Linked DNA regions of Chelatococcus sp. HY11. The protein of the gene in region 2 interacts with the protein of the main gene of each other region in a pairwise test. Links are inferred from orthologs where the notes say so. Each region holds a gene or a part of one and is shown on either strand. Other genes may lie near its edges. The genes, in order: lpdA and KIO74_RS01290.

Evidence for each region.
Region 1: the proteins of KIO74_RS01290 (region 2) and lpdA interact in binary tests that used the Escherichia coli proteins (3 or more experiments, as listed by UniProt). The link is inferred for Chelatococcus sp. HY11 from one-to-one orthologs.

The regions. Positions count from the first base shown.
Region 1 is NZ_JAHBRX010000001.1:3,180,368-3,187,945, reverse strand. Bases 2,283-5,142 are described here. They hold lpdA (dihydrolipoyl dehydrogenase), read right to left. Parts: upstream 4,486-5,142; coding sequence 3,079-4,485; downstream 2,283-3,078. Other genes in these bases: KIO74_RS14575 (SDR family oxidoreductase), read right to left, coding at 4,577-5,142; KIO74_RS14585 (hypothetical protein), read left to right, coding at 2,440-2,583. In the rest of the region: KIO74_RS14600 (tyrosine recombinase XerC), read left to right, coding at 123-1,139; KIO74_RS14595 (hypothetical protein), read right to left, coding at 1,144-1,686; KIO74_RS14590 (VOC family protein), read right to left, coding at 1,801-2,268; more of KIO74_RS14575, read right to left, coding at 5,143-5,320; odhB (2-oxoglutarate dehydrogenase complex dihydrolipoyllysine-residue succinyltransferase), read right to left, coding at 5,420-6,649; KIO74_RS14565 (2-oxoglutarate dehydrogenase E1 component), read right to left, coding at 6,742-7,578. UniProt on the Escherichia coli protein: Lipoamide dehydrogenase is a component of the glycine cleavage system as well as of the alpha-ketoacid dehydrogenase complexes.
Region 2 is NZ_JAHBRX010000001.1:242,031-249,822, forward strand. The notes cover bases 4,719-7,792. They hold KIO74_RS01290 (ATP-dependent helicase), read right to left. Parts: upstream 7,438-7,792; coding sequence 4,999-7,437; downstream 4,719-4,998. Other genes in these bases: KIO74_RS01295 (hypothetical protein), read left to right, coding at 7,618-7,792. Also shown: KIO74_RS01260 (aminopeptidase P family protein), read left to right, coding at 1-1,095; KIO74_RS01265 (AzlD family protein), read right to left, coding at 1,161-1,463; KIO74_RS01270 (AzlC family ABC transporter permease), read right to left, coding at 1,478-2,299; KIO74_RS01275 (AzlC family ABC transporter permease), read right to left, coding at 2,559-3,281; KIO74_RS01280 (AraC family transcriptional regulator), read right to left, coding at 3,458-4,345; KIO74_RS01285 (hypothetical protein), read right to left, coding at 4,461-4,646. UniProt on the Escherichia coli protein: A helicase with DNA-dependent ATPase activity. Unwinds DNA duplexes with 3'-5' polarity. Translocates on single-stranded DNA with 3'-5' polarity. Initiates unwinding more efficiently from a nicked substrate than double-stranded DNA.

The DNA.
Region 1 (7,578 bases), 2.9 Mb from region 2 along the record:
AGGCATAGCACTGCCGGGACGGATGTTCATCCCCACTACGCGGGCGCGCGGCCTGCATGGCGATCAGCCGCGCCATCGGAGCCGTTCACCTGGGATTAGGACGAATCACGGATAATGATTCCATGGCGAGATATCAGCCGAGACATCAGCCGATACTGCCCACCGATGATTCGCCCGCTTCGGCCGGCACGCCGGTGGACAAGGACGGCGCGGAGGCCGGGCATGGTCTGTTCGTGGCGACCACAACGTGGCTCTCCTATCTCGCCGCCGAGCGCCGCCTGTCGCCCAAGACAGTTGAAGCCTATGGGCGTGATCTCAGGCAGTTCCTGACTTTCCTGACCGAATATCAGGGAGAGCCGGCCAGCTTGCGCACCATCGCCGCGCTTGGGCCGGCTGATATCAGGGCGTTCCTCGCGGCCCGGCGGCGCGATGGCATCGGCAGCCACTCCCTCATGCGCCAGCTCGCGGCGCTGCGCTCCTTCGCCCGGCATCTCGAACGGAGCGGCGCGGGCAATGCGTCGGCCTTCGCGGCGGTGCGAGGTCCCAAGGTGAAGAAGAGCCTGCCACGCCCGCTCGCGGTCACGGCGGCGAAGGCCGTTACGACGATCGAGAGCCGGGCCGGCGATGACCGGGCGGAGTGGATCCTGGCACGCGATGCGGCCGTGCTGGCGCTGCTCTACGGGTGCGGCTTGCGTATCAGCGAGGCGCTTGGCCTCCAGCGCCGTCACGCGCCCGTCGATGGGCAGATGGACATCACGGTGACGGGCAAGGGGGGCAAGACGCGCGGCGTGCCCGTGCTGCCGCAGGTATCGCGTGCCATCGCGGACTATATCGCGGCCTGCCCCCATCCCTTGCCGCCGGAAGGTCCGCTCTTTGTGGGCACACGTGGTGGTCCGCTGTCGCCGCGTATCATCCAGCTTGTCATGGAGAACCTGCGCGGCGCGCTCGGGCTGCCCGCCAGCGCGACGCCGCACGCCTTGCGGCATTCCTTCGCAACGCATCTGCTCGGTCGCGGGGGGGATCTCAGGGCCATTCAGGAGCTGCTGGGCCACGCGTCCCTGTCAACGACGCAGAACTACACGAAGGTTGACGCGGCGAGGCTGCTCGCGGCCTACGACGCCGCCCATCCAAGAGCTTAACGGATCAGGCGCTGCCACCGAAGCGGCGGGTACGCCGGCGCAGAAGGGCGATGCGCCGCCCCATCTGGCCATTGAGGTTGAGGCGCAGACGCACGGCGGCGATGGCCGACCGGACCGCCCGGCGCGCGGGCTCGGTCTGACGATGCGCCCAGGCGCGGATCTCGAGAAGACGCCGGTAGAGCCAGGCGAACCACGGCAACTCGAGGAGCTTCTCGCGGCATAGCTCGAAGAGATAGGCCGTGACGCCAAGCCCGAGCATCTTGACGGCGACGAGCAGACCAACGGCCATGAACCAATGTTCATGGGCGAGGAGCCACAGGGCGAGAAGCTTGACCGGCAGCAGCAGGCTCGCCGGCACGATGAAGAGCGCGGCCACGGCGAGCGGCGGCAGACGATCGATGAAGGCCGCGAGCTTCTTCGACCATTCGGCCCATGGCAGCAGCCCGACGATGCCGGCGACAACGGGGGCGAGCCTGTCCCACAGCCATGCCTCCACCAGGAAGAGCACGGCGAGAAGGAACCACAGCGGTTTCAACAGGCGGCGCATGGATCAGCTCCGGACATCAGCTGTCGCTCGTGCCTGTCGTTCATGGTCTTTGCAAGGCGCTTCGATGGCTCCCCGGTGAACGCTCCAAACAGGATCAGCCCGGGCGGACCCCTGTCAGCTCATGCCGTAGAGTTCCTTGGCGCGTCGGCGCATTTCATCGTGCGATATGTCCTCGATACGGGTGGAGACCCACCAGATATGCCCGAACGGATCCTTGAGCTTTCCGCCGCGATCGCCGTAAAACTGGTCCTCGACCGGCTTCAATATGGTCGCGCCCGCAGCCTCCGCCTTGGCGACGGTGGTATCCGCATCTTTGACGTAGATATGCAGGACGACCGGTGAACCGCCGATGGTTTCAGGGCTGAGAGCGCCGTATTCCGGAAACTCGTCGCAGAGCATCATGCTGCCCTCGCCGATGGTCAGTTCGGCATGCCCGACTTTTCCTGCCGGATCCGAGATCTTCAGCGTTTCCACGGCGTCGAAGACTTGCCTGTAGAAGGCGATGGCTTCGTTCCCACGGCTGACGCAGATGTAGGGCTTCGGGGCGCCGTTATCCGGGATGGAGTTCACGCTTCCCGCCATGATCATTCTCCTTCTGTCGCACACTATTGCGTGAGATGGCTGATCTTAGTGCAGAACGAATGTCACCCCCATCTTGTTCTCCGCGATATGCCGTGTAGCCTGCAAAGGGGACCAATCTAGGGAAAAACCGTTATCCTCAGTTGAAGTAAGAACCCTTGAAGGAGAAAGACGATGCGTTCACTGATCCTCGCCTTGACCCTCGCCGCCAGTGCGGCTTTTGCTCCGGCCGCTTTTGCGGATTGCGGCCCGAAGCATACATCTTCGCTCGACAGCCAACAGACAATCCAGGCCCCGTCAACCACGCAGACGGGCTGACACTAACCGACAGACGACCTCCAGAAATAAATAGCAGCCGTCCTCAGTCGAGGCGGCTGCCTTTTTTATTGGGGCTGGTGGTTCCGATGCGATGCTCCCACGTCGAGCCGCGACGGTAACCCGCTGCTTCCCTCACCCTGTCCCTCTCCCGCCCGGGAGAGGGGACGCCAATGCCTGATGTCGCGGCCGATGTCGGTGGTGCTCACCTCTCCCGACGGGAGAGGTCGCGCCGTAGGCGCGGGTGAGGGGTACCCGCTCCGGAGATCGCCTCTAAATCCAAGCTCTCTCCTTGCGGGAAGAGAGAAACCGGCGGGGCCTCCTTCCATCAGATGGACGGAAAAAGTGCGGTGGGCGCACCGTAACCACTTTTATCATAGGTTGGCGCACGTGCAGTCCCCGCGCGGCCGGCGTGGCTGGCCAGAGATCCACACGGACGCCATAAAAAATCCCCGGCGCGAGGCCGGGGACCAGCATCTTCAGTGAACTGCGTCGCGTTCACATGTGGATCGCGCGCTTCTCCACGGCCATGGCGGCTTCCTTGACCGCTTCGGAGCGGGTCGGATGGGCATGGCAGGTGCGGGCAAGATCCTCCGACGAGCCGCCGAATTCCATCAGCACGGCCACTTCGTGGATCATTTCGCCGGCCTCGGGGCCGACGATGTGGCAGCCGAGCACACGGTCCGTCGTGGCATCCGCCAGGAATTTCACGAAGCCGTCGGTGGTGTGGTTCACCTTGGCGCGGCCATTGGCCGTGAAGGGGAACTTGCCGACGTTATAAGTGATGCCCGCTTCCTTGAGTTCTTCCTCGGTGCGGCCGACGGAGGCCACCTCCGGAAAGGTGTAGACCACGCTCGGGATGACCTCGTAATTCACGTGGCCTGCCTTGCCGGCGAGGATTTCGGCCACCGCCACGCCCTCGTCCTCGGCCTTGTGCGCGAGCATCGGGCCGGCAATGACGTCGCCGATGGCGTAGACGCCGGGAACCTTGGTCGCATAGTGGCTGTCGACCACGACACGGCCGCGCTTGTCGAGCTCGACGCCGAGCTCGGCGAGGCCAAGGGCGTCGGTGTAAGGCGTGCGGCCGATCGCGACGAGAACGATATCGGCATCGAGCGTTTCGGCGTCGCCGCCAGCGGCGGGCTCGACGGTGACCTTGGCGCCGTTCTTGGCCGTCTCGACCTTGGTGACCTTGCTCGACAGCTTGAAGGTGAAGCCCTGCTTGGCAAGGATGCGCTGGAACTGCTTGGCGACCTCGCCGTCCATGCCGGGCAGGATGCGGTCGAGATACTCAATCACCGTGACCTCGGCGCCGAGGCGCTGCCAGACTGAGCCGAGCTCGAGGCCGATGACGCCGGCGCCGACGACGACGAGCTTCTTGGGCGTCTTCGCCAGCTCGAGCGCGCCGGTCGACGACACCACGATCTTCTCGTCGATGGTGACGCCGGGGAGCCTGGCGACATCCGAGCCGGTCGCGATGACGATCGACTTCGTGGCGATCGTCTGGACCGAACCGTCCTCAGCCTTCACGGAGACCGAACCGGCGGCGGGAATGCTTCCCGTGCCGAAGAACACATCGACCTTGTTCTTCTTGAGAAGGAACTCCACGCCCTTGACGTTGCCGTCGACGCCTTCCTGCTTGAAGGCCTGCAACTGGGCAATGTCGATCTTCGGCGCCGACACGCCTATGCCCATCTTGGCGAAGGCATGGGAGGCCTCGTGGAACTTCTCTGAGGCATAGAGCAGCGCCTTGGACGGGATGCAGCCGACGTTCAGGCACGTGCCGCCATGGGTCTTGCGCTTCTCGACGACGGCCGTCTTCAGGCCGAGCTGGGCGGCCCGGATGGCGCAGACATAGCCGCCCGGTCCAGTGCCGATGACGACGAGATCGTAAGCGTCAGCCATTTCGCGTTCTTTCCTTCTTGCAAACCGCTTTAAGTTTTTGCTCTGAGCATGCTCTTTTCCAAAAACCGGTATCCACTTTTGGGATCATGCTCTAACGGCCGCCCGATACATCGATCGTCGTGCCGGTCACATAGCTGGCCTTGTCGGAGATGAGCCACATGATCGCCTCCGCGACCTCGTCCGCGCTGCCCTCGCGGCCCATCGGGAGCATGCTGCGCATGCGGGCGACCCGGCCAGGATCGCCGCCGCTAGCATGGATATCGGTGTCGATGATGCCGGGCCTGACGCCGGCAACACGGATGCCCTGGTCGGCGACCTCCAGGGCGAGCCCATGGGTAAAGCTGTCGATGGCACCCTTCGCGGCGGCGTAGTCGATATACTGCTTGGCGCCGCCCAGCGCGGCGGCGCGCGAGGACAGATTGACGATGACGCCGCCCTGCCCGCCGGAGCTGGTGGACATGCGGCGCACCGCCTCGCGGGCGGCGATGAGGCTGCCGACAACGTTCACCATCATCATGCGGGTGATGCGTTCGAACGACATGTCGGCGAGCGGCGCCGCGCGATCAACGATGCCCGCATTGTTGATCAGCCCCGCGAGGGGGCCAAGCTTGTCGGCCTCGGCGAAAAGGCGAACGACGTCCGCCTCGTCAGCGACATCCCCCTTCACGGCAATAGCCGTGCCGCCAGCCTCGCTTATCCGGGCCACCACGGCATCAGCCGCAGTGGCATCCGAGACGTAACTGATGGCCACGCGATAGCCCGCGGCCGCGGCCTTGAACGCGGTGGCGCGGCCAATACCCCGGCCACCGCCTGTGATCACCAGAACGCCATCCATCGCACCAGCCTTTCCTTCAGAACCCGATGAGTGAATTCCGGTTCTGGAACGAAGCGGTGGTCCCGAGCGACCAGCGCCCTAGCGACTATGGGGTCTGGATCAGAGGTCCAGCACGAGGCGTGTCGGGTCCTCGAGGTTTTCCTTGATGCGGACCAGGAACGTGACCGCTTCCTTACCGTCGATGAGACGGTGGTCGTAGGACACCGCGAGATACATCATCGGTCGGGCGACGATCTGGCCGTTCTTCACCACGGGCCGCTGCTCGATGCGGTGCATTCCGAGGATAGCGGACTGTGGCGCGTTGAGGATCGGCGTGGAGAGAAGCGAACCGTAGACACCGCCGTTGGAAATGGTGAAGGTGCCGCCCTGCATCTCCTCGATCGTCAGCTTGCCGTCACGGGCGCGCTTCCCGTACTCGGCGATCTCTTTCTCGATGCCGGCGATCGACAGCTGGTCCGCATCGCGGACTACGGGCACGACGAGGCCCTTGTCCGTGCCGACGGCGACGCCGATGTGGTAGTAGTTCTTGTAGATGATGTCCGTGCCGTCGATCTCGGCATTGACGGCCGGCACGTCCTTCAGCGCCTGCACGCAGGCCTTCACGAAGAAGCCCATGAAGCCGAGCTTCACGCCGTGCTTCTTCTCGAACACATCCTTGTACTGGTTGCGCAGATCCATCACGCCGGACATGTCGACATCGTTGAACGTCGTCAGCATGGCGGCGGCGGACTGGGCTTCCTTCAGGCGGCGCGCGATGGTCTGGCGCAGCTTGGTCATGCGCACGCGCTCTTCGCGCGAGGCATCATCCGGAGCCGACGGCGCGCGCAGCTGCACGGGCTGGGCTGGTTGGGCGGAGGCCGCGCCGCTGGACAGCGCGCCGAGGATATCGCCCTTGGTCACGCGACCGTCCTTGCCGGTGCCGGCGACCTTCGCCGGATCAAGACCGGTCTCGGCCGCGATGCGGCCGACCGCCGGACCATTGTCACCCTTGGAGGGAGCAGCGGCGGGTGCCGGCGCCGGAGCGGCGGCCGGAGCAGGCGCCGGCTTTGCCGCGGGCTTTTCAGCCGCCTTGGCGGGAGTAGCACCCGCGCCACCTTCGCTGAGCGAGCCGAGCAGGGCGCCAACCTCGACGGTGTCGCCTTCCTTGACGGTGATCTCGGCGAGCACGCCGGCGGCCGGAGCGTTGACCTCCAGCGTCACCTTGTCGGTTTCGAGTTCGACGAGCGGCTCATCGGCCTTCACGGCCTCGCCCTGTTTCTTGAACCACCGGCCGATGGTGGCCTCCGTCACGGATTCGCCGAGGGTCGGCACACGGATTTCGGTCGCCATGATGTTCGCTTCTTGCTGTCTTCCGGCCGGGCCGGATGCCTGACGATCTAAGGCCTTGCGGCCAGCTTGAGGGGGCGGGGCGAAGGCTTCCCTCAGGAAGCCAGCGCCTCGTCAAGGAAAGCCTGCAACTGTGCCAGATGCTTGGACATCTGGCCGACAGCCGTGGAGGCCGAGGCGGGACGTCCGACATAGCGCGGACGCGTCGCCTTGAGGCCGGAATGGTCGAGCACCCATTCGAGATAGGGTTCGACGAAGTTCCACGACCCCATGTTCTTGGGCTCTTCCTGGCACCACAACACCTCAGCGTTGCGGAAGCGGGAAAGAATGCCGGCAAGCGTCTTGGCCGGGAAAGGATAGAGCTGCTCGACGCGCAGGAAGAAGATGTCGTCGATGCCGCGCTTCTCGCGCTCCTCATAGAGGTCGTAGTAGACCTTGCCCGAGCAGATCACGACCCGGCGGATCTTCTCGTCCTTGACGAGCTTGATCTTCTCCTTCGGCAGACGCTCGGCGTCATCCCGCAGGATGCGGTGGAAGCTCGTGCCTTCGGAGAGCTCGTCCAGCGTCGAGACGCAGCGCTTGTGGCGCAGCAGCGACTTCGGCGTCATCAGGATGAGCGGCTTGCGGAACTCGCGCTTCAGCTGCCGGCGCAGGATATGGAAGTAGTTCGCCGGCGTCGTGCAGTTCGCGACCTGCATGTTGTCCTCGGCGCAGAGCTGCAGATAGCGCTCCAGGCGGGCGGAGGAATGCTCCGGCCCCTGGCCTTCATAGCCATGCGGAAGCAGCATCACGAGGCCCGACATCCTGAGCCACTTGCGCTCACCCGACGAGATGAACTGGTCGACGACCACCTGGGCACCGTTGGCGAAGTCACCGAACTGCGCTTCCCACAGGGTCAGCGCATTCGGCTCGGCCAGCGTGTAGCCATATTC
Region 2 (7,792 bases):
TCCGCGCGCATTGATGAAGAGGTCAGCGCTCATCTCGCCGGCGTGGCCGATGTCGCAGCGCCGTCTTCCTTCACCGAGGCGCTTGCAACGGTCGCGGCCGGCGGCGCCCCGGTGCGCCTCGACGCGGCCACCGGCGCCATGGCGCTGAAACAGGCGATCGAGCAGGGCGGGGGCAAGGCGGATGTCGGCGCGGATCCGATCACGCGGTTGAAGGCCGTGAAGAACACCGTCGAGCAGCAGGGCAGCCGGAGCGCCCATCGCCGCGACGGCGTCGCCATGGCGCGCTTCCTCGCCTGGCTCGCGCGGGAGGCGCCCGGCGGGGAGCTCACGGAGATCGCCGCGGTCGAGGCGCTCGAGGAGTTCCGCCGCCAGACCAACGCGCTAATGGACGTATCTTTCCCGACGATCGCCGGCGCCGGACCGAATGCCGCGATGCCACATTACCGCGTGACCAAGGCGTCTGACCGGACGATCGGGCAGGGGATCTTCCTCGTCGATTCCGGCGGGCAATATCGCGACGGTACCACCGACATCACCCGCACTGTGAGCGTGGGCGCAGTCACCGAGGAGATGCGCGACCGTTTCACCCGCGTGCTCAAGGGGCATATCGCGATCGCGACGGCGATTTTCCCCCGCGGCACCTCGGGAGCCCAGCTCGACGCGCTGGCGCGGCGTGCGCTCTGGCAGGCGGGTACGGACTTCGACCATGGCACCGGCCATGGCGTCGGCTCCTATCTCTCGGTGCATGAGGGGCCGCAGCGGCTGTCGAAGCTCGGGACGGTGCCGCTCGAGCCCGGCATGATCCTGTCCAACGAGCCCGGCTATTACAAGGAAGGCTCTTACGGCATCCGCATCGAGAACCTTGTTCTCGTGGAGCCGCGGGATGTGACCGGGGGCGAGCGGCCAATGCTCGGTTTCGAGACATTGAGCTTCACGCCGATCGACCGGGCGCTGATCGACCCGTCGCTGATGACCGAGGATGAAATTGCCTGGCTCGACGCCTATCACGCCGACGTGCTCGCCCATATCGGGCCGCTCGTCGACGGAGAGACGCTGCAGTGGCTGCAGGAGGCGACGCGGCCGCTGCAGGCTTGAGCGGGGCGTACCTTCCGGAACGCACACGCAAGACCGCCCGTGGTCTTGCGTGTGGCCGAGGGGCCTCAGCCCGCGATGGCCCGGAGCCCGACAACGGAGAGAACGCCGATTGCGACCGTGGCGAGCAGCGGCAGGCGGGTCGCCGACAGGGCGGCGATCGCCGCCGCGACGGTCTCCGGCCAGCCGGTCGCCAATGCGCTTGGCGCGATCACCGCGACGAGAACCGCTGGCGGAATGGCGTCAAAAGCCGCCTTCGCGCGTCCTGAGAGCGTGAGCCGTCCGGCCAGCGCGATGCCGGCGATGCGTGTGAGATAGGTCACCGCCGCCATCGCGAGGATGGCCATCAGGGCGGAACTGTCAATATTCATGGCGTTTTCGCTATTCATGGGCGGCTTCCTGAAGGGCAGTCGAGCGGAGCGGCGGGATCGAGATTCGACAACGCGTCGCTGATGAGGTTGCGCTCGGCGGCTTCCGCGACACGGTCTCTCGGTGCCGTTACATAGGCGACCGTCAGTCCCACCGTCGCGCCGATGACGATATGCCAGGGTGCGCCAAGGGCCACATAGCTGAGTGTCGCGGTCACACAGCTCGCGAGAACAGCGGAAAGCGCTGTGCGTGTCGTCGTGAACCCGGCGATCAGACTGATCAGGAGGGCGGTAAAGGTGAAGTCGGCCCCGATCGCGCAGGGGTCGCCCAGGCAGTTCCCGAAGCGGGCGCCGATGTAGGTGCCCGCGCTCCAGACGACCGGGATGACGACCGCCAGTGAGAACCAGAACGTTGGCGTCAGCGGGTGGTTCAAAACGCGTCGCTCCGACAGAGCCCAGGCTTCGTCCGTCAGGAAGAAGAAGGCGAAGAACCGCTGCCGGGGGCTAAAGCCGTGGGTTTTCGGCGCGAGCGACAAGCCCATCAGGATATGTCGCGCGTTGATCAGGAAGGTCGAAAGCGCGATCGCCGCCACCGGCATCGGGTCGAGCCACAGGTCCATGGCCGCGATCTGGGCGCCGCCCGCGAATACCAGGATGGACATCAGCCCGGCCTCGAGCAACGTCAGGCCTTTCGCGCTGGAGAGCGCGCCGAAGAGCAGGCCGACGGGCATGACGACGGCGGCGACGGGCGCCACGGCTTTGAGCCCGTCACACCACTCGCACCTGGCTGCTCGATGCGTGACATGGATGGCCGCTGGCCCGTTCGATTCCGCGGTCATGTTAGTATCGCCAATGCGGATAGGCTGGTCCGGCGTAGGGCGTCGCACGCATTGATGGCTCGGACCATTTTGGCTGAATAACGCATCAATTTTCTCCTCACTTCCATTGTGTTGCGAGAAAAAATTGCCCTTCCAAGGGTGCGCGAAAGATAGTGAAACGCGTGTTCGGAACGATTAAAAAAATATCGGTACTTATGCGTCCGATCTATCAATTTATGTATATGATATTTCATCGTGAGGATGGGGAATTAATGCTTGTTTATTTGGAGTTTTGTCGGTCTATATTTTCATTTTCGGGGTTCATCGTTGGCGGGGATCCCGTTGTCGCGCTGAGGTGGGCCTCGCTGTCACTGGACTCCGGTGCGGTCATGTAGGCTGCGGCGATGCCGGCGATGGCGCCCGCGGCCACGTGCCAGGGTGGGCCGAGTGTGACATAAGCGAGCGCGGCTGCGCCTCCGCTCGCGGCGATGGTAACCGCCGTCGTGCGCCCCTTCCAGAAGCCCGCGATCAAGCCGATGAAGAGCGCTGTGAAGGCGAAATCGGCGCCGATACGCCTGGGGTCGCCGAGAAACGAGCCGACTACCGCGCCAGCGAGGGTCGAGCCGATCCACGCCGTGGGCAGCACCGTCGCCAGGGCGAACCAGTAGGCGGGGGTGAGGGGGGCGGCGACAGCCCGTCTCTCGGCAAGCGCCCAGGTCTCGTCCGTCATGAAGTGAAAGCCGAGGTATCGCTGCAGGGGCGAGAACAGCCCCGTCTTGGGGGTGAGCGACGCGCCCATCAGCACATGCCGGGCGTTGATCAGAAGTGTTGAGAAAACCAGTGCGGCGATGGGGACCGGCGTCGTCCACAGCTCCAGTGCGGCGAACTGGGAGCCTCCCGCAAAGATGAGGGCGGACATCAGCCCCGCCTCGGCGATTGTGAGCCCCTTGGCGCTGCAGAGGGCGCCGAACAGAAGACCGATCGGGATGGCGGCGATGGCCACGGGAACGATCGCCGCAATGCCCGCACGCCATTCGCGGCCCCGAGACGCTCGGTGCGATGGCTTTTGGCGCGATGGCTTTCCGTGCGGGGGCTCGTGATCCAGTTTCTGGGGCTGTGCGCGGTCCAGCATGGGTAGCCTCGAGGGTGTGACAGGACGAGGGTGGGTCGATGTCGCCGTCAGGATACCGCGGCGCGAAAGGCTCCCGGCGTAATGCCGATGCGGGCTTTGAAAGCGCGGGTGAGATGGGCCTGATCGCAGAAGCCCGTAGCGGCCGCGGCCTCGGCCGGGGTGGCGCCACGCCGCAGGGCCTGTTGAGCAGCGATGACACGCCGGTCGAGGATGAAGGCATGCGGGGTCATGCCGGTCTCGCGGCGAAAAGCGCTGATGAGACGGTGGCGCGGCAGCCCCGCTTCAGCCGCCAGGCGGCTGAGGGACAGGTCGTCGGCGTAATGTTCCTTGATCATGCGGCCGATCCGGGTGACCTGGTCCGCCTCGCGGCCGGTTGCCGGCTGAGACGTGACACGCGCATGGCGCACCAGGCAATGGGCATAGGCGCGATAGAGCAACTCCTCGCCGGCCCGCGCGTCTCCATGCACATCCATCGCGGCATGCGCGGCGACGAACAGCGCGACTCCCGCCGGATCGTTGACCACGGTTTCCGGAAAATAAGGCGTGGCCGTCACGTCCCTTTCGCGAAGCTCGCTCGCGATCTGGCGGAGCAGCTCTATGGACGGGTAGCTCATCCGATAGCAATAGCCACTGCCATGGGGGGCGCCGTCATGGACTTCCTGGGGATTGACGAAAACGAAGTCGCCGGGCCCGGCATAGCCGCGTATGCCACGCACCGTCCACGTTTCGCAGCCGGCGATGACGGAACCGATGACGAAAGTGTCGTGCGTGTGTGGGACGTAGCGATAGGTGCGGAAGGTCGCAGTCAGGCAATCGAGCGCGGCGAAATTCGGGCAAGCGAAGAAGCGCGTGCGCTCCCCCTTATCCAGGGCGAAGATGCCCATGGCTTCGTTGGTGGCTGGCTTTGGCCCGTTATGCGTCGCGTTTCCTTCCATGCGCGAATTCTAGCGCGGCCAATTCCGCTGTCTTGAAAAAAAGTTATGGCCGGCTCAGGCTCCGCCCGAACCGACCTCAGTTGCGCTGAGTCAACCTCAATGTGACGGTGTCAGCTTACTTCCGGGCGTGTTGGTCTTTGTCCTTACCGGCGCCGGGCGCGGACTGCGGGTTGTGCTGGCCGGGCGAGCCGGACGCGCTCTGCGTTCCGCTGCTCTGCGTATGACCCTTGGAGGGATGCATATCCTTCTGCATGTCCTTCTGGCCGTGCTTACCCGTGTCGTGTCCACCTTGGTTCGGCATGATCATCTCCTTATGACCGTATGCTTGACCGGATATGCCGGCGAGACGTCGACTATCCATGTCGTACCGTCATCGACTGCCGGCGCCATAAAGAATGGCTGGATGGGATCTTTGTTCCGCGTTTTTATGGTAAGCAAGAAAAGTAATCGATCGCGGCATTCAATATGTCGCAAATATGTTTTAATGTTGATTTTTAATCGACCCGATTGGGCAGAAGTAAATGCCAAGATTGCGCTTGTGGCGACCTGCAAAGATCAAGTTCGGTATTGACGTTATTTAAGCTTCGCTGCATGCGGCGGGCCGCCGTATAATGGCCCGTGCATGAAATCAGCGGTTGATGAATGGTCGCCGGTCAGCCCTGCCGCTGCACGAAGCTGTCGAGCACCATCTTGCGGCCGGCCTTGTCGAAGTCGACCGTCAGCTTGTTGCCGTCGACGGCGGCCACCGAGCCTGGTCCGAACTTGATGTGGAACACCCGGTCGGACGGCGCGAAGGCGGAGGCCGGTCCCGAGGACTTGGCGACGAGCTCCCCCTCGATCAGCAGGCCGCCGCGTCCCGGGCCGGAGGAGCCGCCGTAGCCACCACGCCCTTGCGCGAAACCTCCGCGGCTGCCGCCTCCGCCAAAGCCGCCGCTGCCTAGACCACCCTTGTTCTGGGCGCGTTGCCAGCCCGGCGTGGCATAGGATGAGGAAAACGATTCCACATCGTCAAAGCGGCTCTTGCCGTAACCGCCATAGGAGAAGGCGGCGGGCGCTTCCGTCACCTCGACATGGTCCTCCGGCAGCTCGTCGATGAAGCGGCTGGGGATCGTGGCGTTCCAAAGGCCATGGATACGGCGGTTGGAGGCGAAATAGATCTTCGCACGGCGTCGGGCGCGGGTAATGCCAACATGGGCGAGACGGCGTTCTTCCTCCAGCCCCGCGCGACCGCTCTCGTCGAGGGCGCGCTGGTTGGGAAACAGCCCTTCCTCCCAGCCGGGCAGGAACACGGTGTCGAATTCCAGGCCCTTGGCGGCATGCAGCGTCATCAGGCTGACGCGGTCTTCCGTGTCGTTCTCGACCGCGTCCATGACCAGCGAGACATGTTCCAGGAAGCCCCGGAGATCCGGGAATTCCTCGAGGCTTCGGACGAGCTCCTTCAGGTTCTCCAGGCGCCCGGCCGCTTCCGCCGACCGGTCCTTCTGCCACATTTCGGTGTAGCCGGATTCCTCCAGAATCATCTCGGCGAGTTCCGTCTGCGGCGTATTGTCGATCAGCGAGCTCCAGCGAGAGAACGCTGCCAACAGATCGCGCAGGGAACCGCGCGGCTTCGGCTTCAGCTCTTCCGTCTCGACGATGAAGCGCGCCGCTTCCATCAGGGGAATGCGCGCCGCCCGCGCATGGGCATGGAGAACCTGCACGGTCGCGTCGCCGAGGCCGCGCTTTGGCGTATTCAGGATGCGCTCGAAGGCGAGATCGTCGGCGGGCTGGGCGACGCAGCGGAAATAGGCGAGCGCGTCGCGGATCTCCATACGCTCGTAGAAGCGCGGGCCGCCGATGACGCGGTAGGGCAGGCCGAGCTGCACGAAACGGTCTTCGAGCTCCCGCATCTGCGCGGAAATGCGCACGAGGATGGCGATTTCGGAGAGATTGTGCCCCTTGGCCTGCAACGCCTCGATCTCTTCGCCGACGAGGCGGGCCTCTTCCTCCGAGTCCCACGCGCCGGTGATCGTCACCTTCTCGCCCGGTTCATCGTCCGTGCGCAGTGTCTTGCCGAGCCGGCCCTCGTTATGGGCGATGAGGTGGGAGGCAGCCGCGAGGATATGAGCATGGGAGCGGTAGTTGCGCTCCAGTCGCACCACCACGGCACCCGGAAAATCGTGCTCGAAGCGCAGGATGTTGTCCACCTCCGCGCCACGCCAGCCATAGATCGACTGGTCGTCGTCACCGACGCAGGCCAGATTGCGCTGGCCGGGCTCGCGCCCCTGGGCCAGCAGCCGGAGCCACAGATACTGCGCGACGTTGGTGTCTTGGTATTCGTCCACCAGCATATAGCGGAAGCGCTTCTGATACTGGGCGAGGACGTCCGGATGCTCGCGGAAGAGGCGGATGGTCTCGGTCAACAGGTCGCCGAAATCGGCGGCATTCAGGATCTTCAAGCGTTCCTGATAATGGCGGTAAAGTTCTGTGCCCCGGCCATTGGCGAAGGCGGCGCCCTCACCGTGCGGCACTTGGTCGGGGCCGAGTGCCCGGTTCTTCCAGCCGTCGATGATGCTCGCGAGCTGGCGGGCCGGCCAGCGCTTCTCGTCGAGATTAGCGGCCTGGATCACCTGCTTCATGAGGCGGATCTGGTCGTCCACGTCGAGAATGGTGAAATCGCTCTTGAGGCCGACGAGCTCGGCGTGGCGGCGCAGGATCTTGGTGGAAATGGCATGGAACGTGCCGAGCCAGGGCATGCCTTCGGCCGCCGGCCCGACCAGCATGCCGACGCGCGCCTTCATCTCGCGCGCCGCCTTGTTGGTGAAGGTGACGGCGAGAATGTCGGAAGGGCGGGCGCGGCCGATGGCGATCAGATGGGCGATGCGCGTGGTGAGCACCCTGGTCTTGCCCGTGCCGGCACCCGCGAGAACGAGCACCGGCCCCTCGGTGGTCTCCACCGCGAGGCGCTGCTCGTGGTTGAGACCGGCGAGATAGGCAACAGGCGCTGCCTGCGCTCGGGCGCGCTCGCTGAGGCTGCCGCCACGCGGCGCGGCCCGGGTGGCCTCGCCGTCGGCGTCGTGCTTCCGGGATGGGTGGTTCAGACCTTGATTCATGGGACGACCTTGGACCAAAACGCGAACGGCGTCGAGCTTTCCGGCGATGCGGATGGCGTTATGGGCACGCTGCCCACACTAAAGCCATGGCGCGCGACGGCTTCCATCCCATATAAATAGCGCGCTCTGATGTAGGTACGCGGGGCGCGGTATGGGAGGAGCGGTGCGATGTGTACCGAAATGCGTACGCGTGTTTCCTGGGGTCGGGAAAGACCTCAGTCTGGCAAAAGCGAGAAGGGCATTGCGCCGCGCGCCGTGGTCTCATTTGGTGCGATGATCGCGATCCTTGTGGCGACACAGGGGGCACTTGCGCAAACGAACAATCAGTTCCAGCGCGACTACCAGCAGCAGAACC